3 regions of the Tardiphaga sp. 768_D3_N2_1 genome follow, and region 3 is predicted to be linked to each of the others. Evidence: riboswitches for the same ligand, from Rfam matches in the RefSeq annotation. Region 3 holds a riboswitch; each other region holds the start of a gene.
The links. A riboswitch is a leader RNA that binds a small molecule or an ion and turns the genes downstream of it on or off. The one in region 3 is predicted to bind cobalamin.
Positions count from the first base shown of each region.

Region 1: it holds a riboswitch for cobalamin, as region 3 does, so the genes downstream of both, AB8A27_RS01315 (ribonucleoside-diphosphate reductase subunit alpha) here and AB8A27_RS17510 (DUF1636 domain-containing protein) in region 3, are expected to answer to the same signal.
Region 2: it holds a riboswitch for cobalamin, as region 3 does, so the genes downstream of both, metE (5-methyltetrahydropteroyltriglutamate--homocysteine S-methyltransferase) here and AB8A27_RS17510 (DUF1636 domain-containing protein) in region 3, are expected to answer to the same signal.

Region 1 is NZ_CP197245.1:264,284-274,888, forward strand. Features, by position in the region: gene AB8A27_RS01300 (AzlD family protein) at 146-463, opposite strand; gene AB8A27_RS01305 (AzlC family ABC transporter permease) at 460-1,209, opposite strand; gene AB8A27_RS01310 (ribonucleotide-diphosphate reductase subunit beta) at 1,363-2,487, opposite strand; gene AB8A27_RS01315 (ribonucleoside-diphosphate reductase subunit alpha) at 2,638-5,598, opposite strand; cobalamin riboswitch at 5,718-5,934, opposite strand; gene AB8A27_RS01320 (hypothetical protein) at 6,124-6,309, shown strand; gene AB8A27_RS01325 (GlxA family transcriptional regulator) at 6,316-7,275, opposite strand; gene AB8A27_RS01330 (HD domain-containing protein) at 7,448-8,089, shown strand; gene AB8A27_RS01335 (glycosyltransferase family 87 protein) at 8,061-9,257, opposite strand; gene ftsH (ATP-dependent zinc metalloprotease FtsH) at 9,423-10,605, opposite strand, start outside.
Region 2 is NZ_CP197245.1:2,068,193-2,078,797, reverse strand. Features, by position in the region: gene secD (protein translocase subunit SecD) at 1-298, opposite strand, end outside; gene yajC (preprotein translocase subunit YajC) at 345-710, opposite strand; gene AB8A27_RS09525 (ATP-binding protein) at 903-1,874, shown strand; gene metE (5-methyltetrahydropteroyltriglutamate--homocysteine S-methyltransferase) at 1,928-4,303, opposite strand; cobalamin riboswitch at 4,408-4,619, opposite strand; gene AB8A27_RS09515 (peptidoglycan DD-metalloendopeptidase family protein) at 4,790-6,193, opposite strand; gene AB8A27_RS09510 (protein-L-isoaspartate(D-aspartate) O-methyltransferase) at 6,301-6,951, opposite strand; gene AB8A27_RS09505 (response regulator) at 7,220-7,597, shown strand; gene surE (5'/3'-nucleotidase SurE) at 7,625-8,392, opposite strand; gene AB8A27_RS09495 (hypothetical protein) at 8,649-9,149, shown strand; gene serS (serine--tRNA ligase) at 9,171-10,605, opposite strand, start outside.
Region 3 is NZ_CP197245.1:3,713,989-3,724,593, reverse strand. Features, by position in the region: gene AB8A27_RS17545 (NAD(P)-dependent alcohol dehydrogenase) at 1-109, shown strand, start outside; gene AB8A27_RS17540 (SDR family oxidoreductase) at 160-903, opposite strand; gene AB8A27_RS17535 (Zn-dependent hydrolase) at 1,009-2,289, shown strand; gene AB8A27_RS17530 (putative bifunctional diguanylate cyclase/phosphodiesterase) at 2,286-4,271, opposite strand; gene AB8A27_RS17525 (tyrosine phosphatase family protein) at 4,542-5,054, shown strand; gene cobS (adenosylcobinamide-GDP ribazoletransferase) at 5,047-5,811, opposite strand; gene cobT (nicotinate-nucleotide--dimethylbenzimidazole phosphoribosyltransferase) at 5,812-6,867, opposite strand; cobalamin riboswitch at 6,967-7,157, shown strand; gene AB8A27_RS17510 (DUF1636 domain-containing protein) at 7,267-7,716, shown strand; gene cobU (bifunctional adenosylcobinamide kinase/adenosylcobinamide-phosphate guanylyltransferase) at 7,713-8,243, shown strand; gene cobW (cobalamin biosynthesis protein CobW) at 8,244-9,257, shown strand; gene cobN (cobaltochelatase subunit CobN) at 9,273-10,605, shown strand, end outside.

The DNA.
Region 1 (10,605 bases), 3.4 Mb from region 3:
CCAACCTGACGGCTGTCACAAATAAGGTGCGTAACTTCAAGGTTTTGAGCGAACTCCGAGGTGCTCGCGATAAGAACTGAACACTAGTTCAGACTCGTTGACAAGGTGTTTTGCGCATGGCGGGATTCAACTTTTCGGGTAGACCCTAGCCGCCAAATCCGAGCGCGCGGGCGGCGGCCGCCACGGCCATGCCGGTGACGACGGCAATGAAGTCGTTGCGGCGGATGATGGTGACTACCATCGCGGCCAGAATGGCGAATACCACCACCGGCCCGCCGTTGACGGCCACAGGCAGCGCGGCAGCGACGATGATCGAGCCCGGCAACGCGTCGAGCATCCGCCGCACCCGCGGTGTCACATTGACGTAACCCATGAGCCAGTAGCCACCGAGGCGCGAGGCCACTGTGATCGCTGTCATGACAGCAAAGGCGATCATGACATCGCTGCGCAAAAATTCCGTCATGCGGGTACATCCGTCGGACGTTGCGGCTCGGGCTCATCCATCAGCCCGGCGCTCACCGCACCGGACAGCGCTCCGGCGATGATGAACCACCAGCCCGGCACCAACCAATGCACCACCAGGGCCACGACGCCCGAGACGACCCACGGGATAGCGCGGCGCGGGCCCTTCCATGCAGGAACCAGCATGGCGGCATAGAAGGCCGGCATCACCAGATCGACGCCGTATTTTCTGGGATCGGTGAGTTGCTCGGCCAGCAGGAAGCCCGGGATCGCCGAAAACAGCCAGGTGAAATACAGCACGATGCCGCCGCCGAGATAGAACGACGCATCGGCGCCGCCATGATCGCGGTAGCGCATCGCTGCGAGCCAGCCGCCATCGGTGACCAGCAGCATGGACGGATAGGCCTGCCAGGCCGGCAGCGTGCCGAACCATGGCCGCAGCGTGGCACTCATCAGAAAGAAGCGGATGTTCACGGTGAGTGTGAGCAGCGCCAGCGTCGCGATCGCACCTGGCGTCAGCACGTCAGGCCATGATTGCAATGCAACAAATTGCGACAGCCCCCCATAGACCGTCGCCATCATCACTTCGACTTCGGCAAGCGTGAGGCTCTTCTGCGCACACAGCGCACCGAATGCCATGCCGAAAGCGAGCGTGCCGGGCAGCATCGGCCCGATGGCGATGATGCCGGGCACGATGGCGGCCGTCGACCAATAGGCCCGCGCTTTGGGAATATGAGTGGCGTGCATCGGCTGATCCGCGTGACGTCCCGCAAACATGATCGAAGGGCGAGATCATGCCTGCGGGTCTCACGCGATGAGGTCAAGCGATGCGGCCTCATATGCGCCATGCAGCGGCGGATATGCGACCAAAGGCCAAGGCCTTACTCAGCCATAGATGCCCTACTCCCAGTTCAGCGCGCCGCCGTTCTGATATTCGATCACGCGAGTCTCGAAGAAGTTCTTCTCCTTCTTCAGGTCCATGGCTTCCGACATCCACGGGAATGGATTGTCCGTCTCATTGAATACCGGCGCGAGACCGATCTGGGCGCAGCGGCGGTTGGCGATGAAGTGCATATAGGTTTCGCACAGCGCTGCATTCAGCCCGAGGAAGCCACGCGGCATGGTGTCCCGCCCATAGGCTGCCTCGAGCTCGGCGGCCGTGCGGATCATGTCGCGAATTTCCTCCTGGAACGCCTTGGTCCAGAGATGCGGGTTCTCGATCTTGATCTGATTGATGACGTCGATGCCGAAATTCAGATGAATCGATTCATCGCGCAGGATGTACTGATACTGTTCGGCGATGCCGACCATCTTGTTGCGGCGACCGAGCGACAGGATCTGTGCGAAGCCCGTATAGAACCACATGCCTTCGAAGATCACATAGAAGGCGACGAGATCGCGCATGAAGGCCTGATCGTTTTCCGGCGTCCCCGTTTTGAAATCGGGATCGTCGAGATGCTGGGTGTGTTTGAGCGCCCAGGCGGCCTTCTCGGTGATCGACGGCACCTCGCGATACATGTTGAACAGCTCGCCCTCGTCGAGACCGAGACTCTCGACGATGTACTGGAAGGTGTGGGTGTGCACCGCCTCCTCGAAAGCTTGCCGCAAGAGATACTGCCGGCATTCCGGATTGGTGAGGTGGCGGTAGATCGCCAGCACGATGTTGTTGGCGACGAGGCTCTCGGACGCCGCGAAGAAGCCGAGATTGCGCTTGATGGCGCGGCGCTCGTCCTCGGTGAGGCCGTCGCGCGACTTCCATAGCGCAATATCGGCCTGCATCGAGACTTCGGTGGGCATCCAGTGATTGTTGCAGCCGGCGAGATATTTCTCCCACGCCCATTTGTATTTCAGCGGCAGCAGCTGATTGACGTCGGCGCGGCAATTGATCATGCGCTTCTCGTCGACCGAGACGCGGCCGCCGGAGCGATCGATGGTGCCGAGGCCGGTGGCATCGGCAGGCGCCTGCGGCAACGGGATGAAGGTGGGCGCCTTGGGGGCGGATGAAGTGTCGGACCAATCGAGCATTGAGATTCCTAGATAGCTGTCGCGCGACGCGCGGAGAGAATGTTTCGCACCGTCATTGCGAGCGCAGCGAAGCAATCCAGAAAGCTACAAAGGAAGTCTGGATTGCTTCGTCGCTGCGCTCCTCGCAATGACGACGGTGCGAGGCGTGCCCTACTGGCACGCCTCGCATTCGGGATTATCGATCGAGCAGGCCATCGCGACGTTCAGTTCCGGCGCTGTGACGGCGGAGGACTGAACAAGGATCGGCGCGCCTGCCGTCTTCGCCGCAGCGACCGTTGCCGACACGGCATTGAGCTTGCCGTCGGTGCCCTTCAGCGTTGACTTCTCCACATGCGTGGCACTGCGCGAGCGCAGGTAGTAGGTCGTCTTCAATCCCAGCGTCCAGGCCAGGCGATACAACTGATCGAGCTTCTTCCCCGATGGATTGGCGATATAGAGATTGAGCGACTGCGCCTGATCGATCCATTTCTGCCGGCGCGAGGCCGCCTCGATCAGCCATGCACTGTCGATTTCAAACGAGGTCGCATACAGCGCCTTCAGATCATCAGGTACGCGATCGATCGATCCGACGCTGCCGTCGAAATATTTGAGGTCGGAGACCATCACCTCGTCCCACAGCCCCCTCTTCTTCAGATCGCGGACGAGGAACGCATTCACCACCGTGAAGTCGCCCGACATGTTCGATTTGACATAGAGGTTCTGATAGGCCGGCTCGATCGACTGCGCGACGCCGCAGATATTGGAGATCGTCGCCGTCGGCGCGATCGCCATCACGTTGGAATTGCGCATGCCGGTCGTCTTCACGCGATCGCGCAGGCCGTTCCAGTCGAGCGTCTGGGAGCGGTCCATCTCAACGCCACCGCGCGCCTCCGCAAGGATCTCGATGGAATCGATCGGCAGGATGCCGCGGCTCCACAGCGAACCGTCGAAGGACGGATAGCGGCCGCGCTCGGCGGCGAGATCGACCGAGGCCGAGATGGAATGGAAAGCAATCGCTTCCATGCTGGTATCGGCAAACGCCACCGCCGCGTCCGACGCCATGGCGATGCCCTGCACCTGCAGCGCATCCTGGAAGCCCATCAGGCCGAGACCGACCGGACGGTGCTTGAGGTTCGAGCGGCGCGCTTCCGGGATGGTGTAGAAATTGATGTCGATGACATTGTCGAGCATCCGCATCGCTGTGGTCACCGTGCGCTTGAGCTGCGCATGGTCGAGACCATTCTTGCCGATGTGATTGAGCAGGTTCACCGAGCCGAGATTGCAGACGGCGACTTCGTCGTCCGACGTGTTCAGCGTGATCTCGGTGCAGAGATTCGACGAGTGGATCACGCCGGCATGCTGCTGCGGCGAGCGCAGATTGCAGGGATCCTTGAAAGTGATCCAGGGATGACCGGTCTCGAACACCATGGTCAGCATGCGACGCCACAGGTCGGTGGCGCGCACGGTCTTGAACACGCGGATCTCGCCGCGCGCAGCCTTTGCTTCATAGGCTGCGTAACGCTCGGCGAACGGCTTGCCATAGAGGTCGTGCAGATCCGGCGTCTCGTCCGGCGAGAACAGCGTCCATTCGCCGTCCTGCTCGACGCGTTGCATGAACAGATCCGGCACCCAGTTGGCGGTGTTCATGTCATGGGTGCGGCGGCGGTCGTCGCCGGTGTTCTTGCGCAGATCGAGGAACTCCTCGATATCGATATGCCAGGTCTCGAGATAGGCGCAGACCGCGCCCTTGCGCTTGCCGCCCTGGTTGACCGCAATCGCCGTATCGTTGGCCACCTTCAGGAATGGCACCACGCCCTGGCTCTCGCCATTGGTGCCCTTGATGTGGGCGCCGAGGCCGCGCACGCGGGTCCAGTCATTGCCGAGACCGCCGGAATATTTCGCCAGCAGCGCATTGTCCTTCACCGACTTGAAGATGCCATCGAGATCGTCGGCCACCGTGGTGAGGAAGCACGACGAGAGCTGCGGCCGCTGCGTACCCGAATTGAACAAAGTCGGCGTCGAGGCCATGAAGTCGAACGACGACAGCAGATTGTAGAATTCGATGGCGCGGGCTTCGCGGTCGATCTCGCGCAGCGCAAGACCCATGGCAACGCGCATGAAGAAGGCCTGCGGCAGTTCGATGCGATTGCCCTGCACGTGCAGGAAGTAGCGATCATAGAGCGTCTGCAGGCCGAGGAACTGAAACTGCAGATCGCCTTCCGGCTTCAGCGCCGCCGCGATGCGCTTGAGATCGAAGCGCGCGAGCTCGGGATCGAGCAGTTCGGCTGCGATTCCGGTCTTGATATAGGCACCGAAATATTCGGCATAGCGCGTCGTCATGTCGGCCTGCGACGCATGGGTCGGGCTGCCGTGGACATAGGACAACACTTCGGTGCGCAGCTTGTCGAGCAGCAGGCGGGCACTGACGAAGGTGTAGTTTGGCTCCTGCTCCACCAGCGTACGGGCGGCCATGATGCCGGCCAGCGCCAGTTCATCCACCGTGATGCCGTCATAGAGATTGCGGCGGGTTTCCTCCAGCACCGGCGCGGCATCGACGCCGTCGAGCCCGGCGCAGGCCTCGTTGACGATCAGCGCAAGACGCGCCGAATCGAGCGGTGCACGGGTGCCGTCGGCGAGGGTGACATGCAGCACCGGGGCGGTGGAGACGAGCGCCGGCTTCGCTGCCAGTTCCTCGGCGCGGGTACGGGCGCGTTCCTCACGATACAGCACATAGGCGCGGGCGACCTTGTGGTGCTCGCTGCGCATCAGTGCCAGTTCGACCTGATCCTGCACGTCCTCGATATGGAAGGTGCGGCCTTCACCGACGCGGCGCGTCAGCGCAGCCACGACTTCGCCGGTGAGCTGCTCCACCGCCTCATGGACGCGGCGCGACGCCGCTGCCGTGTGGCCCTCGACCGCGAGAAACGCCTTGGTCATGGCCACAGAAATCTTGCTGCCGTCGAACGGCGACACCGTGCCGTTGCGGCGGATGATCTGCATCGAGGGTTCGCGCGCAGGCGCAACGAGCGTCTCCGGCGGGAGTTGAATGAGCGGTGCATGGACCGCATCGCGGGTGTTGGTAGAATTGGCCGCGCCGCGGCCTTGGGACAAAACGGAAGATGAAGTAGGCATCGGCAGGACCCCGTGTGATGCATCAAGCAATGGGGGCTGGGGCCGAAAGGACGCTGCAAAATACACGGCGGAGATCCGCCGGCATTGCCTGCAAGCGACCGCTGGGACACCCCGCCCATGGACGTTCTGGTGTCACGGCAGGTCTCCTGACTCGCAGATCCAACGCTTGTTTCGGTCTTCCCAGTGCCAGCGGCACCAGTGACGTGGTCGAAACAAACTCTCTGCTTACAGTTGCGGGGGCAGTGCCGGAATGTGACGCTCAAGAGCGTCTTTCACCGGCTTCCCTATTATCCACCAAGTCTTGCGACAGGGCAGACCATGACGTCTACATTTGGTGTGAACCGCGGCGAAGTGTCAAGCAAGCATTGCGATCCCCGACAACAAATCCGGCGCGGCTGTTGGTTCAGTGGACAACCGCTTGCGTGGCGGAAACTGCGGGATCGTTGGCGGTTTCTGAACGATGCGATTCGTTGTCCGCAAGCACTGTGAGGGGCAAAAGATGGCCATCAATCAATGGAGGATGACATGCGGAACCAGGCAACGAGCACTGAGAGAACCGACTTCAACGCGTTCGTGGAGGCAGTAGACGCGATGCAAGCGTTCGAGACGACGGAGCAGATCGCCCGCCGCCGCGTCGACGAGATGCTGAACGAGGCGCTGATGGACAGCTTTCCTGCGAGCGATCCGATCTCTTCGCTGCAACTCGCCTGAGCAGAATCAGACCGCGCGAAAGCTGACGCGATACTGGCTAGGCGTAAGGCCCAGCCGTCGCACGAAGACCTGACGCATATGTTCGGCGGTGGTGAAACCGGATTCATAAGCCACCACCTTCAGCGGCATATCGCTGCCTTCGAGCCGGTTACGCGCCGTGTCGATCCTTGCGCCTTCGACAAAATCCGCCGGAGTCATCTTTGTTTCCTGCTTGAATGTCCGCGCGAAGGTGCGCGCGCTCATGCCCGCCACATCGGCCAGTTCATCCACACTGTGGGCATCGCGCAGATGGGCCATCACATGGGCATGGCCTCGCGCGATCGGCGAGTCCGGCTCGGCCGGCGGCACCAGATAGGGACTGAACTGCGACTGGCCACCCTGGCGCTGCGCCACCACGACCAGACGCTTGGCCACGGCCAGCGCGACGTCCGCGCCATGATCCTCCTGGACCAGAGCAAGACCCAGATCGATGCCTGCGGTGACGCCGGCCGAGGTCACCAGCGCGCCGTCACGACTATAGATGCGATCGAACTCCACATGCGCTTTCGGAAAGCGCAGCGCCAATAGCGGCGCATTCTGCCAGTGCGTCGTCACCGTCTTGTCGTCGAGCAAGCCTGCGTGGCCGAGCGCGAATGCCCCGGTGCACACCGAGCCATACCGCCCCGCATGAAGCGCCGCATTGGCCAGCCACTCTGTGAGCTGCGGGTCGGCTTCAGCCGTCGGCAGCCCTGGCCCACCGGCCACCAGCACCAGATCCCAGGGCTTGTTCGCATCACTGAACGCCAGATCGGCGGATATCCGCAAACCGTTCGATGCGCGCAGCGGCGCACAGTCTGCTGCGACAAGCGTAATGTCATATCGATCATCCGGAGCGACAAAGCTATTGGCCTCCATGAACACATCGAGCGGACCGGCAACGTCCAGCGACTGGACACCCGGAAAAATCGCAAGAGCGACAGTCTTCATGGTGATGTTTCATTCCATCAATGGCGGAGGCCCAGAGTGCTACGGATTAGATAGTCACATTTCGGCAGGAAATCACGGGTGAATGGCAGTTTTGCAGGGCGCTGTGCGATTGCGAGGACACAGCCCCCGGACGACAACGGATGCGTCAGATCCACAACGGAAAGAGCATCCCATGAGCAAGATCATCGCCGGCATTAAAGTGCCTGACAGCGCCCTCGCCCGCCAGGTCGACCAACTGGTACGCGATACCGAGAGCGATCTTCTGTATCACCACTCCAATCGCGTTTTCCTGTTCGGCGCACTCGCCGGACAGCGCAAGGGTCTCAAGGTCGATCCGGAGTTACTTTATGTCGGCGCGATGTTTCACGACATGGGCCTGCAGGCGCCCTATGCGAGCCAGGATGAACGCTTCGAAGTCGATGGTGCGAATGCTGCGGCGGACTTTCTACGCAGTCACAGTATCGATGAGCGCGACATCGACGATGTCTGGGACGCCATCGCGCTTCACACGACACCGGGCATTCCCAAGCACAAGCGGCCGGTGGTAGCGCTCGTGACGGCTGGTGTCGAGATGGATGTATTGGGTCTTGAGTACGAGGCCTTCACCGAACATCAACGCCACGAAGTCTGCGCGTGCCATCCGCGTGGCCATGACTTCAAGAACGGGATCATCGATGCATTCGCCGCGGGGACGATCCACAAGCCGGATACGACCTTTGGCAACGTCAAAGCTGACGTGCTGGAGCTCCGCGACCCCACCTACAAGCGCGCGAATTTCTGCAGCATCATCCTGAATTCGGCGTGGAGCGAATAGAATCCCGCATACGCATGGCGATCAACGCTGCCACCAGCAGCGTTGCGCCAAAGCCCGTGGGAGCGCCGAGGAACGGATAGGCGATCAGCAGCACAGCAACGAGGCCGAGCACCGATAGTTCGTGACGGCGGAAGCCTTCGGCGAGACCGATCCGGGCGATGAAGCCGATGGCAATCGCAAGTACCATCACGTCGTACAGGAAAAGATATGGCGTCGTCAGCAAGGCGCCGACTGCCAGCGCAGCGGCTTTCAGCTCATAGCGCACACTGCTGCGCCACAGTGGCACGAGCACCGCGACGACTGCTGCGATCATGATCCACTGGAACGTCCAGGCCAGCGGTTCGCTGCCATCGAGATAGCGCACCAGTGCGAAGATGCTCTGCATCTTGCCCCATGGCGCGCGGCCTTCGGTGAGGAAAGCCTGCGAGAACATCGGCATCCAGTGAACGAAAGCCTGCCAGCTCTCGGTGCCGAAAGCGAGCCACGACACCGCCGCCAGTAGCACTGTGGTGATGCCGGCGCTGACGAAGGCTTTCCATTGGGAAGCCGCGATCAGCACGAGCGGAAACAGGAAGCCGTATTGCGGCTTGTAGCTGAGCAGGCCCAGACAGATGCCAGACAGGATCGGCCGTGTCGGCAGCAGCACCAGCATGCCGCCGATCAGCGCTGCCGTCAGAAACCCATTCTGCCCGACAAGACCGTTGGTCATCACCACCGGAAAAGCCGCAGCCAATAACAGGCCGAAGGGACGACCGACGATCGCACGCATCGCTGCCAGATACGGCACGAAGCTGACGGCAGCCCAGCCGGCAAAAGCTACGGCATAGGGCAGTTTCGCGAGCAGTGCCGCGATGAACAAAAACGGCGGCGGATAGTGCCAAGCGAAATTGCCGGGATAGGTCTGACCGAGGACGGCGATCTGGACCTTCTTCTGAATATCCCAGTCATAGGCCCAGGCCGGATGACCATCGAGCACCAATCGCCCGGCAGACCACACATTGACGAAATCGGTGGGCGAGCCGAGACCGTTTTCATAGATCCAGCCGCGGCCGTAGAAGGTCGGAAAGAAGGCGATGTTGAGCACGGCCAACACGACGCAGACAATCAGCAGCGCCGGCGGAACGGGGCCGCGCTCGGGTGTCGAAGTCATGGTGAGCGGCGCTGGCATAGAGTCCCCAATGCGCATCAAGGGCGCCGGGCGACAGTGCCGAGGGAAGTTTGAGGAAGGTTTAAGTGGGACGTCGTCCCCGGATCGCGCCTCGCTTCATCCGCGCTACAGCCAACAAAAAACGCGGCCTTTCGGCCGCGTTTTGCATGTTTCTGTGTCAGGCCTTTACGCCTGAGGCTGAGGCTCCAGGCCACCATCCGGACGCGACCGGGGCTTACCTGCCGGAGGGACCGCCGAGGTGCGCGGGCCCGATGGCTCAAGCACCGACTCGCGGTTCGGCTTCTTGCCATTCAGAAGGTCCGCGATCTCGTCACCCGACAGGGTTTCGAATTCGAGCAGACCCTTCGAGAGCGTTTCGAGGTCGTCACGCTTCTCGGTGAGAATGCGCGTAGCTTCGTTGTAGCCTTCCTCGACCAGGCGCTTCACCTCGGAGTCGATCTTCTGCGCGGTGGATTCCGAGACGTTCTGCTGGCGATTGACCTGCATGCCGAGGAACACCTCGTCGTTGTTCTCGCCATAGGAGACCGTGCCGAGTTCTTCCGAGAGGCCCCAGCGCGTCACCATCATGCGGGCCAGGCGCGTGGCCTGCTCGATGTCGGAGGACGCACCGGAGGTGACCTTGTTGCGGCCGAAGATAAGCTCTTCAGCAACACGGCCGCCCATCATGATGGCGAGGCGCGAGGTCATCTGCTCCAGCGACATCGACATCTTGTCGCGTTCCGGCAGCTGCATGACCATGCCCAGCGCACGGCCGCGCGGAATGATCGTCGCCTTGTGGATCGGGTCGGTGGCGGGGACGTTGAGGCCAACGATGGCGTGACCGCCTTCGTGATAGGCCGTCAGCATCTTCTCTTCCTCGGACATCACCAGCGACTTGCGCTCGGCGCCCATCATCACCTTGTCCTTGGCCTCTTCGAACTCGCTCTGCGTGACCATGCGCTTGTTGCGGCGCGCGGCGGTCAGTGCGGCTTCGTTGACGAGGTTCATCAGGTCGGCACCGGAGAAACCGGGCGTACCGCGGGCGATAGTCTTGAGGTTGATATCCGGCGCCAGCGGCACCTTGCGGACATGGACCTTGAGGATCTGTTCGCGGCCGACGACGTCCGGATTCGGCACCACGACCTGACGGTCGAAGCGACCCGGACGCAGCAGCGCGGGATCCAGCACGTCCGGACGGTTGGTGGCAGCGATCAGGATTACGCCTTCATTGGCCTCGAAGCCGTCCATCTCGACCAGCAACTGGTTGAGGGTCTGTTCGCGTTCGTCATTGCCGCCGCCGAGACCGGCGCCGCGATGACGACCGACCGCGTCGATTTCGTCGATGAAGATGATGCAGGGCGCGTTCTTC
Region 2 (10,605 bases), 1.6 Mb from region 3:
CTTCGACATTGTCGCCACGAACGCCGAGACCGGTATAGACGATCTTGGCGTCACGCAGCGTGCGACGGACGTCGTCACGCACCTGGTCGAGCTTGTCCTTCTTGACCGAATTGGCATCGACTTCGAGCAGGATGTGCGAGCCCCCCTGCAGGTCGAGACCCAGCACCAGATGGCGCTGCGCCCATTTCGGCCAGGTCTTCACGGTGGCTTCGGGGAAGAAATTCGGAACCGCGAACAGGCAGACCACGAGCGCTGTCAGAATGACCGCCAGCGCCTTCCACCGCGTGAAATACAACATCGAGATGACCCGTCAGATTCTCAGATAATGGCGACGCGCAAACGCATCAGCTCGCGGCCGCGTCGTCCTTGGCCTCAGCCTTGTCCTTTGCGGGCTCACCCTTGGTGCGCACGCCCGAGATCATCGTGCGGAGCTGACGCACGCGAACGCCTTCGGCGAGTTCGAACTCAACCTGCTCGTCGTCGACCACCTTGGTGACCTTGCCGACCAGACCGCCCGAGGTGACGATGGTGTCGCCACGGCGGATGTTCTTCACCATCTCGGCGTGGTCCTTCACCTTCTTCTGCTGCGGACGCAGGATCAGGAAATACATGATCACGAAGATCAGGGCGAAAGGCAGCAGCGACATCAGCATGCTGTTGGTGTCGCCGCCGGCTGCTGCAGCCTGAGCAAACGCAGGGGTAATGAACATCGGGAAGTCCTCGTGAACGCTGGGAAATAACCGGCGACGCGTCGGCGTTCGGCCGGTTGGGCAAATTCGCGCGGACTATAGCGGCCGGCGTCCCAATTGCAACGGCGGTAACCCCTCTGATTTGTCTGCGATTTGTCCTGCTTGCGGATGTGTTCCGGGCTCGATATGGGTGCGGCTTGAGGAAAGTCAAAAATGTCAAAAAAGCCCAATAAAACAAGCCGTCGCCCTGTCAAAAAAGCTCCGGCGATCCGCACGACGAAGACCGCGGCAAAACGTCCGCGACCAGCCGCCGCTCCCCCGACGGAGGAGCGGATCGCCCTCGCCCTCGAAGCCATTGCCGCAGGCATGGCTGCCACGGCGCCGAAGCGCTCCAATGCCGATTCTCTGGCCAGCGCCGAAGCCTTCATATGGCATCCCGACGGGCGCCTGGCCCCCGTGCCCAAGGTTTCAAGGGTCGATATTGGCTTGCTGCAGGGCATCAATCAGCAGGTCGACACCCTGATCGAGAATACCCGGCGTTTCGCCAACGGCCTGCCGGCCAACAACGCGCTGCTCTGGGGCGCGCGCGGAATGGGCAAGTCATCGCTGGTCAAGGCGGCCCATGCCTCGGTCAATGCCAGTAAATCCGTTGCCGGCCGCCTCAAGCTGGTCGAGATCCATCGCGAAGACATCGAAAGCCTGCCGGCGTTGATGGAGCAGATCCGTGTCTCGGATTTCTATTTCATTGTGTTCTGCGACGACCTCTCCTTCGACGGCAATGATGCGTCCTACAAGTCGCTCAAGGCTGTGCTTGAAGGCGGCATCGAAGGCCGGCCGGACAACGTGATCCTGTATGCGACCTCGAACCGCCGCCATCTGCTGGCGCGCGAGATGATCGAGAACGAACGCTCGACGGCGATCAATCCCGGCGAAGCCGTCGAGGAGAAGGTGTCGCTGTCGGATCGTTTCGGCCTGTGGCTCGGCTTCCACAAATGCAGCCAGGACGAATATCTCGACATGGTCCGCGGCTATTGCAGCCATTACCGCATCAAGATCGACGCCGCCGAGCTAGAGCGAGACGCACTGGAATGGTCCACCACCCGCGGTTCGCGGTCAGGCCGTGTCGCCTGGCAGTTCGTGCAGGAGCTTGCCGGACGTCTAGGCGTGAAGCTGGCGGTGAATTAACGCGCGGCAAAGTAACCGCCCCGTCATGACAACGGGGCGGTGCCTGGCTTTCCCTAGACCAGATTTCGCAATTCGCGTGCTGCAGCGACCATGTTGACGAGTGCGGGCCGCACCTCCTCCCATTTCCGGGTCTTCAACCCGCAATCGGGATTGATCCAGAGCTGGGAGTCCGTCAGCCGCTGCCGTGCAAGCTTGAGCAGATCGACCATGTCGCGCGTTTCAGGCACCCGCGGCGAGTGGATGTCATAGACCCCGGGACCTATCTCGTTTGGATATTTGTAAGTCCTGAACGCATCGAGCAGCTCCATCTTCGAACGTGACGTTTCGATGGAGATCACATCCGCGTCCATGGCGCCGATCGCATCGATGATGTCGTTGAACTCCGAATAGCACATGTGCGTATGGATCTGCGTGTCATCCCGCACGCCCGACGAACAGATGTGGAAGCTTTCCACGGCCCAATCGAGATAGGACTTCCATTCCGACTTGCGCAGCGGAAGCCCTTCACGGAGCGCCGCTTCGTCGATCTGGATCATGCCGGCGCCGGCCTTCTCCAGATCCGCCACCTCATCGCGGATCGCGAGCGCGATCTGGCGACAGGCGACCTCGCGGGGAATGTCGTCACGCACGAACGACCAGTTCAGGATGGTGACAGGTCCTGTCAGCATCGCCTTCATCGGCCGTTCGGTGAGCGACTGCGAATATTGCCACCATTCGACGGTCATCGGATGCGGCCGGGACACGTCGCCGAACAGCACGGGAGGCCGGACGTAGCGGGAGCCATAGGACTGCACCCAGCCATGCTTGGTGAAGGCGAAGCCGGAAAGTTGCTCGCCGAAATACTGCACCATGTCGTTGCGCTCGAACTCGCCATGCACCAGCACGTCGAGCCCGATATTCTCCTGCCAGCGCACCGCCCTCGCCGTCTGGTTCTGCAGGAACGTCTTGTAGGCGGCATCGCTGAGTGCGCCCCTGACATGGGCTCCGCGTGCGTTTCTCACTTCCGTGGTCTGCGGAAACGAACCGATGGTCGTTGTCGGGAATGCCGGCAGCTTGAAGCGTCGATGCTGTTCGCCTGCTCGTAAGGCAAAGTCACTGCCGCGCCGACGCATGGTCGCATCGACAGAGGCGACGCGCTTCGCGACAGCAAGGTCGTGGATCTTCGACGATGCCAGTCGCGCAGCCGCCGCGACATCAGACGCGGCAAGCGTTGCAGCGACATCTGCGCGACTGCCGGCCAGCGCAGCACCAAGCGCGGCCAGTTCTTCCATCTTCTGGATCGAAAAAGCCAGCCAGCTTTTGACGTCCGGATCGAGCTCGGTCTCAAGGCCGAGATCGATCGGCACATGTAACAGCGAACAGGATGGCGCGAGTTCCACGCGATGTCGCCCGAGCAGATCAACCATGGGCTCCAGTCCATCGAGCAGACTGGACAGATCGGACCGCCAGATATTGCGTCCATCGATCACGCCAAGCGAGAGGACCATGTCCTTCGGCGCATTTGCCGCGACTTCATCGAACTGATCCGGCGCGCGGACCAGATCGAGATGAAGCCCGGCGACGGGAAGCGACAGCGCCAGATCGAGATTATCGCCGAGTTCGCCGAAGTAAGTGTTCAGCATGATCTTGAGTTGCGGGACCTCTTCCGCAAAAGCGGCATAAGTCCGCTGCAGCGCCTTCTGCGCAAGGGCGTCGAGATCGAGCACCAGACATGGCTCGTCCAGTTGAACCCATTCGGCGCCCTTGTCGGCCAGTTCGCCGAGTACCTCGACATAAACAGGCAGCAATCGATCGAGCAGTGTCAGCGGATCGAATGACGCATCCGCACTCTTGGCCAATTTCAGATAAGTCACGGGACTGACCAACACAGGCCGCGTCTGATAGCCGAGTGACCTCGCCTCCTCATATTCCCTGAGCGGTTTGCGCGACGCGAGACTGAAGGTCTGATCCGGCGTCAATTCCGGCACCATGAAGTGGTAGTTGGTATCAAACCATTTGGTCATCTCCTGCGCTGGCACGCCGTGGGACGCATCATGCGCGTGGGGCCTATGCTTACAGGCCTCGTCATGCGCGGCACCTTGCGATCCACGCGCCATGGCAAAATAGGTCGCGAAGGAAACGTCGCCGCCGGTCCAGCCATAGATATTCGGAATCGCGCCCACCATGACACTGGTATCGAGCACCTGATCGTAGAAGGAGAAGTCGTTCGACGGCATGACCGTGATCCCGAGCGACTTTTGACGTGCCCAGTTGGCGGCACGCAGCCCGACGCCGACATCGATCAGCGCATTCTCGTCGATTGCACCGGACCAGTAGCTTTCCAGCGCCATCTTGAGTTCGCGCCGCGGACCGATCCGTGGCGTACCCAATGTAGCAACAGGAAGTGAGGTAGTTGATTTTGAAGAAGTAGACTTTGACACAGTAGACATGGCTTAACCCCAATGATTGGGGGCAAAAGGCCAAAGTGACACGTCTGGATTCCACGACGGCAGCCGCGGAATCGCAACCGCACCACCGGGACACCCCGCCCGAGGACGTTTATGTTGTCGAGGCAGGTCTCCTGGCTCGCGGGTCAATGCTGCTGTCCGGTCTTCCCAAAACCTTTGCAGGTCTCAGTGACTTTAATGGACAGCGGCTCACCGCTTACAGTTGCGGGGGCAGCTCCGGCCTTGGCTTAACGCCTCACCGGCTTCCCTCTTAGCTTCGGGCAAACCTTCCCGAAGAACCACGACGGCTTCACATATGGGCAACATCGCGCAGCAGTCAACAGAGCACGCGCGGGCTAACTCTGCCCACGCGTAGCGGCGCATTGAAGATTCCAGAGCTGGAGTGGGCCGCAGCCCCGAGATCAAACGCATCAAGCCCGGCACGAGGCCGGGCTTGTGTGAATACGAACTACACTTCGTCGATTGCGCTTACGCGCCGTTGAGGAACTGCAGCGGATCGACCGGCGACGACCCCTTGCGTATCTCGAAGTGAAGCTGCGGCGACGTGACTTCACCGGACTGCCCGGACTTGCCGATCACCTGACCGCGCTTGATGGTCTCGCCACGCTTCACCATCAGCTCACTCGCATGGGCATATGCGGTGACGTAGCCGTTGGAGTGACGAACCAGAACCAGATTGCCGTAGCCCTTCAGCTCATTGCCTGAATAGGCAACGACGCCATCTTCGGCAGCCTTGATCGGCGTGCCTTCCGGCACGGCGACGTTGATGCCGTCATTGGACTTGCCATTGGTCTTGGCGCCATAACCTGTGACCACGCGGCCGCGCACCGGCCAACGGAACGTCGGCAAAGCGCCGGTTGCGTCAGCGGCTTTAGTCGGCGATTCCGGCGCGGTTTCTTCAGGCGTCGTCGTGGCGCTTGCCAGACGGGCCTTCTGTGCGGGCTCGGCAGACGCAACACGGGCCACGGCAGCGGACGTGACTGCGCCAGCCGGAGCGGCCGTCACGGCTGCGACGGGCGCAGCCAGCGGCGCGGCTGCGGGAGCCGCAGAAGCCGTACGTGCACCGGGCACAGTGATTTTGCTGCCAAGCTTCAGCTGGGCATTCGGCGCCAAACCATTGGCGCGCGCGAGTTCGGCGACCGGCACGTTGTTCCGGCGCGAGATGCTCATCAGCGTATCGCCGCGATTGACGAAATGCGTGGTCGACGCGCCGACGGCAGGCTTGCTCGGAGCAGCAGCAACGGCCGGAGTTGCCGCGGCGCCCTGGCGCGGAATGATCAGCGACTGGCCAGGCGACAGCGCGCGTGGACCCTTGTAGCCATTGGCCTGCAGGATCGCGGCCGACGAAACATTGTAGCGCTTCGCCAGGCCATCAAGCGTATCGCTGGTGCCAACGATGATCGACGTGCCGCCATCACGGGCAAGGCCGTTGGTTGCTGCAACCGAGCGCGGTGCCGTGGAGCCGGTGGTTTCGATCGGCGCACGTGCGGGCGGCGGCGTATACATACCGTTGCCGCCCCCGCTGACGGGAGCAGCCGACGCAACCGGACGAGCCGTCGGATAAGATTGCGGCGCGGAGATCGGCGGCGGCAAAGCCTGGGATTGATACTGCGGCTGCGGATTATAGGCCGGGCGCTGATACTGCGGCAGCTCCCGGCGCTCGACCGGCGCGCGTGGTGCTTGCTGCGGCACAGAGCCGGTGGTGTCGCCCTGCCAGCCAAAGCCACGGGATTGCCCCGATTCAAAACTTGGATTCTGAGAGAGGCGTGTCTGCATGTCGGCGCTGCAGCCGGCAAAACCGATAGACATCAGCGCCAGCACCGCGACCTGCGGAGCGCGGCGCGAGTAAAGCAACTCGACAACGCTGGACATTGGTTACTCACTCATACGCAACAAACAACTGAATTGAGTAAACACCGTCTCCGTTACCAAGCCTTTAACCTTGCGACCAACACGTGACAGTCGTTCACGAACTTTTTTCAGAGTTCGCGCGCGATGCCCGGAAGTGCTGGCACAAAACGCACGTCCACGAGCTCCTTTCGCTCCAATCCATCCCCGGTTTTACGGATCCGGACCAGGGTCTGGACCCCGTTGTGAGGACCAACCGGCGCAACCAGAATACCGCCCTCCTCAAGCCGGTCGGTCAACGCCACGGGCACCTCCTCCACGGCGGCGGTCACGATGATCCGGTCAAACGATCCGAGATTGGCAGCCGGATTGAGCCCATCGCCGAGCATGACCTCGATATTGTGGAGGCCGAGCGCCTCCAACCGGGTCCGGGCGGCATCGGCCAGCGTGCGATAACGCTCGATGCTGAGCACGTCGCGAACGAGCTTTGACAGGATCGCGGCCTGGTAGCCCGATCCCGTGCCGACCTCGAGCACACGGTGACCGGCATTCAATTGCAGCTGTTCGGTCATATAGGCCACCACAAAGGGCTGGCTGATGGTCTGCCCGCAGGCAATGGCCAAGGCCGTATCCCGCCACGCATGGGCCCGATCGTTCGGCTCGACGAAGCGATCCCGCGGAATATCCTCCATTGCGCGCAGCACCAGCCGATCACTGATCCCACGGCGCCGCAGACCAAGCTGAAACGTCATCTGTTCAGGTGGCTGACCGACGGTAATCATGGAAAGGCCTCACGCAGCACAGGTTAGAAATACTCTCGATCTAGCAAAGATAGATTGATGTATTTCTGCGATCGGAACCGGAACAGCCCAACGACGATTTTTATTGTTCCGCGCGCGGAACCGGCAGGCGCTGACATCAGGTCTTGCCCTATCTGGCACCGACTGCGCGACATGCGTCTTTGGGTCACGAAAATGGCAATGCGTCGAGATTGCGTTCAACGCGAGAATTTGCGATTTTGTTCAGAGGATTGGGGCAAGGAAACCGGCCATGACTGCAACGAACCCGCCGGGCGGCTCCGTCTTCCTTGTCGAAGACGAGGTCATGATCCGCATGATGGTTGCCGACATGCTTGAGGAACTCGGCTACAGCGTGGCCGCCGAAGCCGGTGAAATCAACGAAGCGATCAAGCTGGCTGGTTCCGCCAAATTCGACATTGCGATCCTCGACGTCAACGTCAATGGCAAGGTGATTTCACCGGTCGCCGAAGTGATCGCATCGCGCAACCGCCCGTTCATCTTCGCGACTGGCTACGGCGCGCAAGGCCTGCCGGAAGAATTTCGTGATCGCCCGACGCTGCAGAAACCCTTCCAAATGGAAACACTGGCACAGGTACTGTCCACGACGCTCAAAGGCGTCGCGGTTTGATCAGTCACACCCGGCATCTCGGAACGTTTAGCCGAGCGCTTTGCTGAGCGTCTCGCTGAACGCTTCATCCGTGCGATCGAGACGCAGTGGCGTCACCGAGACATAGCGCGCCGCAAGGGCTGCGAGGTCAGTCCCTTCCGGAGGCGCTTCCGCCGCAACGATACGCTCGAACCCGATCCAGAAATATGGATTGTTGCGGCCGTCGCGGCGTTCGTCGATACGCAGGAACCCCTGATTGCGCTTGCCCTGCCGGGTGACGACAACACCTTTCACTTCGTCGGCCGCGCAGGCCGGGAAGTTGATGTTGATGACCGTGTTTTTCGGCACGCCCGTCTTGATGACCTTGCGAAGCACGTCCGGCCCGTATTTCAACGCGGTTTCCCATTGCGGGTTGTGACGCGTTTCCATGGAGAATTCCTGACTCAGCGCCACCGACGGAAAACCGAGAATGGTGCCCTCGAGCGCGCCGGCGATGGTACCGGAATAGACCACGTCCTCGGCGACGTTGCGGCCCTTGTTCACGCCGGACAATACAAGATCGGGCTGCTTGTCTTTCAGGATATGACGCGCGCCCATGATGACGCAGTCGGTCGGCGTGCCGCGCACGGCATAGTGGCGTTCGCCGACTGCGCGCAGCCGCAATGGATCGTTCAGCGACAATGAATGCGACACACCGGACTGATCGAGCTCAGGCGCCACCACCCAGACGTCATCGGACAATTCCTTGGCGATCTGCTCGATGATCTTCAGGCCGGGGGCGTGAATGCCGTCGTCATTGGTGCAGAGAATACGCATTCGTGAGGTGCCTTTTCGATCGGGAGGGCCGCTGGCCAGCACCGGTTTTTGCCAGCATGTGCCCGCTTTTGCCACCCCCATTTTGGGCGCTGCTTGTGCGCTGCCAGAGCTGTCCCGAAGACGATTTTTCCCGCGGGCCGGAACATTTCGGCGTCGCCGCGATTTTCAACTCAGGTAGGTGAGTGCCAGTTGCGTCTGAAGCATGCGCGCTCGACCGGGATGGCTTTGGTCGTAGCGCCCCACAGGGGCGACGGAGATGGCGAAACAGCTCGAACGGGTGTTGATCATCGCATTACCAGCGATCGTGGTTGTTGCTCTGACGGGGCGGCTGCTGCTTCCCCGGCTGGCCGAGACCAAGCCGGATCTCACCCTCAATCCGGCGGTCGTGGCAATGACTGACGATCCGAGTGAGGAGGATTATGCGAAACCCACTCCCTCGCAACTCACCAGCGTCCCCGACGCCGCAGAGCTCAACCGTCTCAGCCTGTCCCGCCAATCGTTTCGCCGCGGCGGCCTCGGCTCCAGGGCGCTCATGACCTTCACCGTTCGCAACGCCAATGACTATCCGGTCAAGGACCTCGAAATCGCCTGCGCCTTCCGCAGCCGGGATGGACGCTATGTGACGGAACGCCGCCGCGTCATCGCAGAGACCGTCAGCACGAAAAGCCGCAAGGCCTTTCCGATGACGCATATGGGCTTTGTCAACATAAAAGCCGAAAAAGCCAAATGTGCACTCGTGACCGCCAGCCGCGCCTGAGCAACTGATACGTGACGTCGTCTAGCCGGCCTGAACGACCTTGAGGCCACCCATATAAGGCTGCAGTACATCCGGCACGGCAATCGAGCCGTCTTCCTGCTGATAGTTTTCCATCACAGCGATCAGCGCACGGCCGACGGCGGTGCCCGAGCCGTTCAGCGTGTGCACAAAGCGCGGCTTGCCGTCCGGCCCGCGCGAGCGCGCATCCATGCGGCGTGCCTGAAAATCACCGCAGACCGAGCAGGACGAAATCTCGCGGTAAGCACCGCCCTCGCCCTGCCCCGGCATCCAGACCTCGATGTCGTAGGTCTTCTGCGCGGCAAAGCCCATGTCGCCGGTGCACAGCGTCATCACGCGATAATGCAGGCCAAGCCGGCGCAGCACTTCCTCGGCGCAGGACAGCATGCGCTCGTGCTCGTTCTTGCTCTCCTCGGGCGTGGTCACCGAGACCAGTTCGACCTTGGTGAACTGATGCTGACGGATCATGCCGCGCGTGTCGCGGCCGGCAGCGCCTGCTTCGGCGCGGAAGCACGGCGTGAGCGCCGTCATGCGCAGCGGCAGTTCTTTTTCGTCGAGGATGGATTCACGCACGAGGTTGGTGAGCGGGACTTCGGCGGTCGGGATGAGGCCCAATCTTTCGGGGGAAAGTAATTTCCGAACCTGACCTGTAAGTCTCTCCCTCTGTACTTTCATAGCCGCAATCTCTCGAAGCAGATCGTTAGGGTTCTTCCCTACAGCTCCACCATCAAGTTCATCCTGCAGAGTTGAGATACGCTCTCTTCTCTCGTGAATCTGACCAAGAAGCGCGCTAAATCTATCGGCGCTTTCGTCATCGATCTCAGACAGACCTGAAACGAAAAACTGGTCATCCTCAAACTTCGGAAGTTGCGCCGTGCCGAACATCGCGTTATCGCGCACCAGCAGCGGCGGATTCACTTCTGTATAACCATGCTCGTTCGTATGCAGATCGAGCATGAACTGTCCGATGGCGCGCTCGAGACGCGCCAGCCCCTTCTTCAGCACAACGAAGCGCGCGCCCGACAGTTTGGCGGCGGCTTCGAAGTCCATGAACCCCATGGCTTCGCCGATGTCGTAATGCGCCTTCGGCGTAAAAGCGTAGTTTCTGACGGCACCGAAGTGATGGCGCTCGACATTGCCATGCTCGTCAACACCTTCCGGCACCTCGTCGAGCGGCAGGTTCGGGATTTCGGCAAGCGCGACCTTGAGCTTATCCTCAGCGTCCTTCACCGCAGCTTCCATCGCCGGCATCGTCGTCTTGAGTTCGGTGACCTCAGCCATCAAGGCGTTGGCGCGCGCCTCGTCCTTGTTCTTCTTGGCCTCGCCGATTTCCTTCGACGCCGCATTGCGCCGGGCTTGCGCCTGCTCGGACGCCAGGATCGAAGTCCGGCGCGTCTCGTCGATCGCCAGCAGCGATGCCGACAACGGCGACAGCCCT
Region 3 (10,605 bases):
CCTGACACCGCTGGTCACGCATCACTACAAACTGGACGATATCGAGAAAGCCTACGACCTGTTCTCGCATCAGCGCGATGGCGTGCTGAAGGTCGCAATCACGCCATGAGGCGGAAGGCAGCCGGCGCGAACAGGTTGCGCCGGCTGCCTTTGATGCGCTCACATGGCTAGGAACGAGCGATTCCAGGTCGGGCTGATCAGCACCTCATTGATACAGACATGCGGCGGCATGCTGGCGATGAAGGCGATGGTCTTGCCGAGATCGTCCGGCTGCAGCATCCGCGCCATCACCTCGTCGCTCGGCGGCACCGGGCGGTTCTTCATGATGTCGGTGGCGACCTCGCCGGGCGAGAGACAGCAGGCGCGCAAGCCGTTGACGCATTCGTCCATGTTGAAGGAATGGGTGAGCGCCAGCACGGCGTGCTTGGTGGCCGTATAGGCCGGCCCCGTCATCTTCGACACGATGCGCCCGGCCCATGAGGCGACATTGATGATGCAGCCGTCCTTCTGCGCGCGCATCGTCGGCAGCACCGCGCGCATGCAATACATCACGCCGTTGAGATTGATGTCGACGATCTGGTCCCAGCCGTCCTGCGTCACATCTTCCCAGCTGCGTTTCGGCAGATTGACGCCGGCGCTGTTCACCAGAAGGTCGATACGGCCATGTTTGGCGAGGATGGCTTGCGCCACCTTGTTGACGTCGTCGACATTGCTGACATCCAGCGCCATCGCCTCCACCGGCTTGCCGCCGGCGCCGAGTTCATCGGCGACGCTCTTCAGCACATCGGCACGGCGGCCTGAAATGACGACCGTCCAGCCATCCGCCAGCAGCGCCGCTGCGCCCGCCTTGCCAATTCCGGTGCCGCCGCCGGTCACCCATGCGATCCTGGTCTTGCTGCTCACGATTTTCTCCCCGATCGTTTCTTGCTTCACGATGTCCATCGTTTCTTGCTTAACGATGGCCAAAGTGTTCAACAATAATTGCGCCGGCGCCAGTGCCGCCAACTCATGAGCCTCATGCCGATCATGCCGACCGATACCAAGCCGCCCATCGATCAGAACCGCCTCTGGGACGACCATATGGCGCTTGCCGCCATCACCGATCCCGACAAGCCGTGGACGCGGCGATCGTTCTCGCAGCGCTTTCTCGACGGGCGCGCCTGGCTGCGCGAGCAATTCATCGCCACTGGCATGACGGTGCGCATGGACGCCGGCGCCAACATGATCGCCCGGCTTGAGGGCAGCGTTCCCGGCCTGCCGCCGATCATGCTCGGCTCGCATTCCGACACGGTGCCATCCGGTGGTCGCTTCGATGGCATTTCCGGCATCCTCACGGCGCTGGAGGCCGTGCGTGCGCTGCAGGCGTCCGGCTATACGCCCCGGCATCCGATCGAGATCGTGGATTTCCTCGCCGAGGAACCCAGCGAATATGGTCTGTCCTGCGTCGGCAGCCGCGCCATGGTCGGCGAGCTCGATGCGAAAATGCTGACTTACACCAACGCGGCCGGTGAAACGCTGGCCGATGCCATCAAGCGCGTCGGCGGCGATCCGGCGGCCATCGCCGCGATGCAGAAGCCGGAATTTGTCGGCTATCTCGAATTGCATATCGAGCAGGGCGTGGTGCTGGAAAGCAAGAAGCTCGATCTCGGTCTCGTCACCGGCATCGCCGGCATCACCCGCGTCGAGATCGTGCTGCAGGGCGCTGCCGATCATGCGGGCTCGACGCTGATGGAATATCGCAGGGATGCGAGCCTTCCCGCCGCCGAGCTCGTGCTGCTGGTCGCGCAGCAGGCCAATGCCTTTGCCGCGCGCAAACAGGGGCACTTCGTTGCCACCACGGGAATCCTCGAGATCAGCCCGAACGCCGCCAATGTCGTGCCCGGTGGCGCGCGCATGATTCTCGATATTCGTGCCGAGAAGGCCGCGCTGGTCGATGAATTCGTGGCACTGCTCGACCGCGAGAGCCTTGCCATTGCGGGGCGTGCCAGGGTCGCGCGCGAACGCTTCGCACTGATCTCGCAAAATCCTCCCGCGCCTTGCGACGATCATCTGCTCGATGTTCTCGGACGCAGCGCCACCAAGCTCGGCTATTCAACGACACGGCTGGCCTCGGGGGCAGGTCACGATGCGGCTTTCATGTCGCATATCGGCCGCAGCGCGATGCTGTTCATTCCGTCAAAGGACGGCAAGAGCCATTGCCCCGAGGAATGGTCGGAGCCGGAGCAACTGGCCGTCGGGGCGGCAACGCTGTTCGAGGCGGTGCGGCTGCTCGACGGACAGAACGACTAGCTGGCGGTGCGGTCGGCCAGCATGCTGGATTGAGCAGAGGCGAGATAACCCCCGACCTGCTCGATGTTCATGGGCTTGGCGAAGAAGTAGCCCTGCATGAAACGGCAGTGCTCCCTGCGCAGGAAGTCGACCTGTTCACTGTTCTCGACGCCTTCGACGATGCAGTCGTGACCGAGGCCGTTGCACAGTCCGAGCATGGTGCGCAGGATCAGGCGCGCGGCAGAATCCGTCTCGATCTTGCTGATGAAGCTGCGATCGATCTTGACCTTGTCGAGCGGCAATTCGCGAATACAGCTCAGGCTCGAATAGCCGGTGCCGAAATCGTCCAGCGAGATGCGGGCGCCCAGAGTCTTCAGGGCATTCAATGCTTCGGTCGCCTGTGCGAGATTGCCCATCACGGCCGTTTCGGTGATCTCGAAGTCGATGCGGCTGGCCTTCACCTTGCTTTGCTGGACAACGGCAATGATCTTGAGGATCGACAGGGGAGAGGCGACGTCGACCGCTGAGAGGTTGAACGAAATCCGGATGTGCTCCGGCCATGTCGCTGCGCCTTCCAGAGCCTTGCGAAGTAGCAACGGGGTCAACTGGCCGATCATGCCGGAGCGTTCGGCGGCGACAATGAAGCTCATCGGCGGAACATTGCCGAGCTCCGGGCTCTTCCAGCGCGCCAGGGCTTCGAAGCTCGCGGGTTGTCGTGTTTCTGCGTCAATGATCGGCTGATAGGCGATCCACAGTTCCTGCTCGAGGTTGGCACCGGCCAAAGCCCGGCTCACAGAGGAGGCCTCGCGGATATCGGCTTCATGTTCTGCAGAAAACCGGACGGCCTTGCCACGCTTGTGCTGCTTGGCAAAGAACAGCGCATAATCGGCGCGCTCGAACAAATCCTGCGCGGTCTTGGCTGCGTCCGGAAATTCCGCATATCCGATCGAACAGCTGATGCGTACTGTAATGTCATCAATCTCGAACGGGACGTCGAACAGGTTTTCGATGCTTTCTTCCGCTTCAGCAATTGCGTCCGGGTCCAGCAATTGTTCGCTGAACATGACGAATTCGTCGCCGCCCAGTCTGGCCAGAAACACGTGAGGAGCGAGATGCGCGCGCAGCCTGTCCGCAACTTCGACCAGCAGGCGATCACCCATGCGGTGCCCGTGGATGTCGTTGATCGGCTTGAAGCCATCAAGATCCAGGATACCAAGCAGCAGGCCGCCGGTATGCGCAGAGTTGATGATGCCGCGCTCAAGCTCGGCAAAGAAATTCCGGCGATTGGGGAGACCGGTGAGGCTGTCGATATTAGAATTCCGAAAGTTCCTGTCGCTCAGCACCTGCAGTTCGGCCTGCTTGATACGCAGCGCTTTCTCCGAATTCACCCGCTTCTCGAAATCGGAGTAATTGCCGAGCAGCATGAAGAGAATGGCAAAGATGACCACGACGAAGTTGAAGGCGATGGAGGTAAAGACCGTATTGTCGCTTGATCCGAAGAAGAACGCGAAGGGCACGACAACAAGCGTCGTCACGATGAGCGCTGCCGAGCGTAGATGCATGAGGCAGAAACTGCAGCCGATCGATGTCACGGCCATAAAGAAGGCAACGTGACTTTTGCTATAGGCGTCGCCGTAGGGAAAAAGGCTGAGGCTCCAGGCAGAGAACGCGACGCCGAGAATGCTGGCGAAGATGATCGAGCCGGTAAGTTTCTCCACGGCCTGGTCGAGTGACAGCGTGATGTTCCGCGCTCTCAGCCAGCTCAGCATCCGGATCACGCAGATTGCAACGAATGCAGCGGGGAGATACACGGTCAGTAGATGCGGCGCAGTACCATAAAAGGTAATCGCAAGTGCCGTCGTGTTGACGACCACCAGCGCATACATGATCGGCACCTGACGGGTGAAGGCAGCGAGCTTCGCCTCCACCAGTTCGGGGTTTTCGCGGGGCACGCGGAAGATCGTTCCGATCTGTGATGCCGCCATTTCGAAGTAGTTCAGCATCGTGCCGTCCTGGACTCTGCGTTGGTGAGTTAGATACCTATCGCAACTTCTTTAAAATTGGCCTGCCTCGGTCGCCGAAAGTTCGAGTGAGTAATAGATTGTTTTGATTGGTGTATTTTCCCTGTTTGCGATAACGCAGGTGCGAAAAGGTCGGGAGTGGTATTAAGAAACCGACCTTGCATCAGCGACATCGCTGCGGCATGAGGCTGAAGGAGGTCTATTTGCTGCAGGTGCGAGAAGAGGCATGACAACAGCGAGCAGGATGTTCGAATGATCTATGTGAGCTCGCTCGGAGGCCTTGCTGCTGTGGCAAATGCGCTGCCAGCCTTCGATCTGTTGACCCTTCTGTCACCTACAGCGAGCGAGCGCGACTGGAGCGGGTTGGCGCGTGAGCGGCATGTGGAGCTGGCTTTTCACGATATCGTCGAAGCGACGCCGGACCTGATCGTGCCCGATGCTGATGCCGTAAATGCGATTCTCGAATTCGGTCGCAGCAGCGTCGCCGATCGCCCGATGCTGATTCACTGCTGGGCTGGTATCAGTCGCTCAAGTGCCGCGGCTTACGCCATCGCCTGTGATCGGAATCCCGGCTATGAGGCGGCGATTGCAGATGAACTACGCAAACGTTCGCCTTATGTGACTCCGAACAAACTGATGGTGCAATTGGCTGACGAACAGCTTGGCCGCGAGGGACGTATGATCGAAGCCATTGCGCGCATCGGTCGCGGTGCGGACGCCTTTGAAGGTGAGCCTTATCGCTTGCCGTTGAACTGGCCTATTTGATCAGGGCTGCGACGCCGAGCAGAAAGCCAATCTCGAACAGCTGCTCGACGGCACCGAGCACGTCGCCAGTGTAGCCGCCGATCATCCGGCGCGACCATAGCGCGAGAAGTGCGGCAAGCGCTGCGCCGAGCAGAAGACCCGCAGAAAGCGATGCGACCGAGATGAGCGCAAGCGGGGCCGATGCGAGTGCGACGACGGTGAGCGCAAAGATCAATTCCTCGGACCGCACGGGTGCGTCGGCATAGGAGACCTTCATCGCACTGGTATCGCCGCTATAGGGCAGGCGGTTCATCACAAAAGCGGGGACGGCGCGTGCAGCGGCATGGGCGGCGATCAACGCCGCCGCACCTGCCCACATCGGCAATATGGCGAGCGCCGCAATACGCAGTGCCACGCCGAGGCCGAGTGCCAGCGCCCCATAAGTGCCGATGCGGCTGTCCTTCATGATCGCGAGGCGCTTCTCGACAGTCCACCCCCCGCCGAAACTGTCGGCTGTGTCGGCCAGGCCATCTTCGTGTAGCGCGCTGGTGATGACCATACTTGTTGTAATCGCCAGCAAAGCCGCGATCAGCGGTGACCAGAATTCGCTGGCAACGAGGAGCACGATCGCGGAGGCGGCGCCAATGCCGAGGCCGACGATCGGAAAATACTTCATTGCACGCGCAAGCCAGTCAGCCTCCTGCGCGTCGCCAGTTGCCGGTACCGGCAGCACCGTCAGGAAACGGATCGCATTCAGCAGATGCGGATCCGGTCTCATCTAGATCTTTCCGGCCAGTACGTCGTCGAGGCTGGCGACATCGGTCAGCATGCGCGCGGCGGCACGGACCAGCGGCACCGCAAGCAGTGCACCGGTGCCTTCACCGAGGCGCAGGCCGAGATCGAGCAGCGGCCTGGCATCGAGCGCGCTGAGTACGATGTCGTGGCCGCGTTCGGCCGAACGGTGCGCGAAGACGCAGTAGTCGCGTGCAGCCGGACGCAGGCTAACGGCGAGCAATGCCGCGGCGCTGGAGATGAAGCCGTCGATGATCACCGGCCGCCGTTGCGAAGCCGCGCCGAGGATCGCTCCGGCCATGCCTGCGATTTCCAGTCCGCCGAATTGGGCCAGCACATCCAGCGGCGCGGTTGCATCGCTGCGCGCCGCCGCCTTCGCGATCGCTGCGCGCTTGCGCGCCATGCCGGCGTCATCCTGCCCGGCGCCAACGCCGATACAGTCATTCAGTAGCGCTGGCGCAAGCCGATGAACGACCAAAGCCGACGAAGCCGTATTGCCGATTCCCATCTCGCCGAGCGCGATGATGTCTGCGCCGGCCTTGATCTCGCCGACGGCGATCCGGTAGCCGCGCGATAGCGCATCGGCCGCCTGTTCTGTCGTCATTGCCGGCTCGCGTGCGGCATTAGCCGTGCCCATACGCACCTTGGCGTCGATCAGCTTTGGATGCACGGGCAGTTCGGCAGCGACACCGATATCGATTACGCGAACGTCGATGTTATTCGCCATGGCGAAAGCATTGGCCGTGGCGCGGCCGGCCAGATAGGTCATCACCATCGCGACCGTGACCGCCGACGGATATTGCGACACGCCTTCGGCCACGAGTCCGTGATCTCCGGCAAATACCAGCAGCACGGCATTGTCGCCGCGCGGCTCGCCGGGATGCCGGATCATGCCGAGCTGCAGCGCCAGGTCCTCGATTCGTCCCAGCGAGCCCGGCGGCTTTGCCTTGCCGTCGATGACGGCGCGGATACCTGCCGCGATCTGCGGGTCAACAGGCGCAATGGCGGGCGGTTGCCACAATGGCTGGGAATGGGCGGGCATCGGGTTCCTTTTCGCGGCCTAACTGACGCAAGACGACCTGCAAGGTCAACAGGTCCGGACGACAGTCCGCCGGCGCGGTTGACCCCGGCGCACCCGGCAGATAGCGTCTTTGGCGATGGTCCTTCCGCGTGGAAGGTGAAAAGGGAAGCCGGTTTGAAGCCGGCGCTGCCCCCGCAACTGTAAGCGACGAGCCCGCGCCGGTGCCACTGGGAATTCTTCAGAATTCTTGGGAAGGCGGCAGCAGGCTGTGACTCGCAAGCCAGGAGACCTGCCATCACGAACTGTGCTTTGGAGGCGTCGTCGGGGCGGGGTGCACCGGACGGGAGCGAACCGACGGCCAAGCCGTCGGCGCGATCCAACAAAGCTCGTAGGCCCGCGAGGGCATGAACTGAGCATGTAATGGATCACGACAGCGCCGATATCTCTGGCGAACAAATTTCGGTCGAACCGCCACGCCCTGTGCCGTCCGGTCCCGTTGTCGTGAGCGTGTGCATCAGCTGCAAGGCCGCCGAAACCGGCATGATCGTCGGGCCGGACATGTTCGATGCTGTGAAGGCCGCGCTCGGCGATGGCGATGCCGCCGTGATGGTGCGTCCGGTGCAGTGCCTCAGCGTCTGCAAGCGGCCGGCGACGGTCGCGGTGACAAGCCCTGATGGTTACACGTTCCTGTTCGGCGATCTGCAGACCGATAGCGGCAGCGCGGCGCTGGTGTCCTTCGTCGAGTCCTATCAAAGGGCCGATTACGGTCTTGTACCGTGGCGTGAACGTGCCGAGGTGCTGCGCAAGGGCATGGTCGCGCGCGTGCCGCCGCTGCGCTGGTCGCCTGAAGATGGGCGTGCGCCGAAATGACCGCCGCGACAACGACACTGGTGCTGGGTGGTGCGCGTTCCGGCAAGTCGGCTTTCGCCGAGAGACTGGTTGATGGCATCGGCCTGACGAAAATCTATCTGGCCACCGCAACGGCCGGCGATGATGAGATGCAAAATCGCATCGCGCAGCATCGCAAGCAGCGCGGCGAGGGCTGGATCACCGTGGAAGAGCCGCTGGCTCTGGTCGATGCGCTGACGCGTGAAGCGACGGTCGGCCGCGTCGTGCTGGTGGATTGCCTGACACTGTGGCTGTCGAACCTGATGTTAGCCGAGCGCGATCCAGAGATTGAAGCGAAGCGTCTGGTGCGCTTCCTCGATGTCTCGCGCTATCCGATAGTCTTCGTCTCCAATGAAGTTGGCCTCGGCCTCGTGCCGGAGACACCGCTCGGCCGCGCCTTTCGCGATGCGCAGGGCCGGCTCAACCAGATCATCGCGGCCGCCGTGCCGAATGTTGCTTTCATCGCAGCCGGGCTTCCGCTCTGGCTCAAGCGTTCCCAGGAGAATTGAATGTCCCGCGTTCCCGTCACCGTCCTCACCGGATTTCTCGGCGCCGGCAAGACCACGCTGCTGCGTTCGCTGCTGACTCAGGCCGATGGCCGCCGCATCGCCGTGATCGTCAATGAATTCGGCGATGCCGGTTTCGACGGTGGCCTGGTCGAGGAATGCGCGGCGAAGGCCTGCGCTCCCGGCGATATCGTCGAACTCACCAATGGCTGCATCTGCTGCACCGTGGCCGATGACTTCGTGCCGACCATGGACAAGCTGCTGTCGCGTGAACGCCCGCTTGACGCCATTGTCATCGAGACATCCGGTCTCGCACTGCCGCAGCCGTTGCTGAAGGCATTTGCCTGGCCCGTGGTAAAGACCCGCGCGACCGTCGATGGCGTCGTCACCATCGTCGATGCGCTGGCTTTATCGGAAGGCCGCGTCACGCTGGATGAGGACGCCGTTGCCGAACAGCGCGTCAAAGACGAGGGCATCGAGCACGACGATCCGATCGAGGAAGTGTTCGAGGATCAGCTTGCTTGCGCCGATCTTGTCGTACTGTCGAAGAGCGATCTGGTTGCTCCGGAGAAACTTGCCGAGATTGAAGCCAAGCTGAAGACTGTGCTGCGTCCGGGTGTCAGCATCGTGCGCTCCAAGGGCGATCTCGCGCCCAAGGTGCTGATCGGCCTGAATGCCGCAGCCGAAGACGACATGGCTGCCCGTGTCGGTCATCACGGTGAGGAAGAAGAGCACGACCATGACGATTTCGACAGCATCGTCGTCAAGCCGACGGCTGCGGCCAGCATCGACGCAATGCGCGCGCGCATCAGCGACGCGCTTGGCCTCGATGGTGTTTTGCGCGTGAAGGGTCATGCGCGCATCACCGACAAGCCTGCGCCGATCGTCGTTCAGGCCGTCGGCGCCCGCGTCGACCTCGCCTTCGCGCGGCCGGACGTGACACAAACCGAACATCTGGTTGTGATCGGCCTCAAGGGATTTGACGGCGACGCGGTGCGAAAGGCTCTCGCCGGGTAACGCAGGTTCACCCGCATGCATCTGAAGCTCGACACGTCCGGCAGTATTGACGACGGCGACGTTGCCCGCGATCTCGGGCAGGACACCGCCGACATCGTCGTGCTGTCGGCGGCAGACAGCGACTTGGCAGCGTTCAATGCCGCGCATGCCATGCTGCCTGGCGATTTCCCGAGCGTGCGGCTCACAAATATGCTGGCGCTCGGCCATCCCGCGTCGATCGATCTCTATGTCGAGCGTACGCTCGCCAGGGCGAAGATCGTGGTGTTGCGCATGCTTGGTGGCATCAGCTACTGGCCACATGGCGTCGAAAGCCTGCGCAGCGACGCGCTGAGCCGCGGTGCCAAGTTCGCGTGCCTCCCCGGCGAGATGGACTGGAATGCCGAACTGGCTGCGCGTGGTACGGTCAGTAGCGATGACACCCACGCGCTGTGGCGCTATTGCAGCGAAGGCGGCGTCGATAACGCGCAACTGGCGCTGCGCTATGCCGCACATCTGATTGGCCATGGCGAGCAACCTCCTGCCGCGCGCCCGATGCCCTCGGCCGGCTTCTGGCCGAATGAGCCTGCGACGAGTGATCGACCCAACGCCATCGTAATCTTCTATCGCGCGCTCGTCGCTGGTGGCGACACCGCTGCGATCAACGCACTGCGTCTGTCGCTGCGCGCGCGCGGTCTGAATGCCGTCTGCCTCTACGTCACCAGCCTGAAGGACGAGCGCTCCGCCGCCTTTCTGCGTGCCGCGCTGGCGGCCTATCCGCCCGATATCATCATCAACGCGACGGCTTTTGCGACGGCAACGGCTCATGACGATGCGGGCGTCCTCTCCGCCTCAGGCTGTCCGATCCTGCAGGTCGCACAGGCCGGTATCTCGCACGCCAGCTGGGAAGCCTCGACGCGTGGTCTCACGCCGCGCGATCTGGCGATGCATGTGGTGCTGCCGGAAGTCGATGGCCGCATCTTCGCCAATGCCATCGCCTTCAAGGAACGCGGCATCAGCGACGGCGGCTTTGTGCCGACGACGCTGCAGCCGGTGCAGGATCGCATCGATGCGACGGCCGATCTCGCAAGGGCATGGGTGCGCTTGCGACGGGCCTCCGCGAGCGAGCGGCGCGTTGCGCTAATCCTCGCGAATTATCCCAATCGCGATGGTCGGCTTGCCAATGGTGTTGGGCTCGATACACCGCAGAGTCTGATCGATGTGATCGCTGCGATGGGTGAAGCAGGATACCTCACGGATGGCGCGCCCGACACGGCGACCATTATGATGCAGCTGCTGCAACAGGGGCCGACCAATGCGCTTAACGGGCGCGCTGAGCGAAGCGGTGGCGTGACTTGGCCGCTGGCTGACT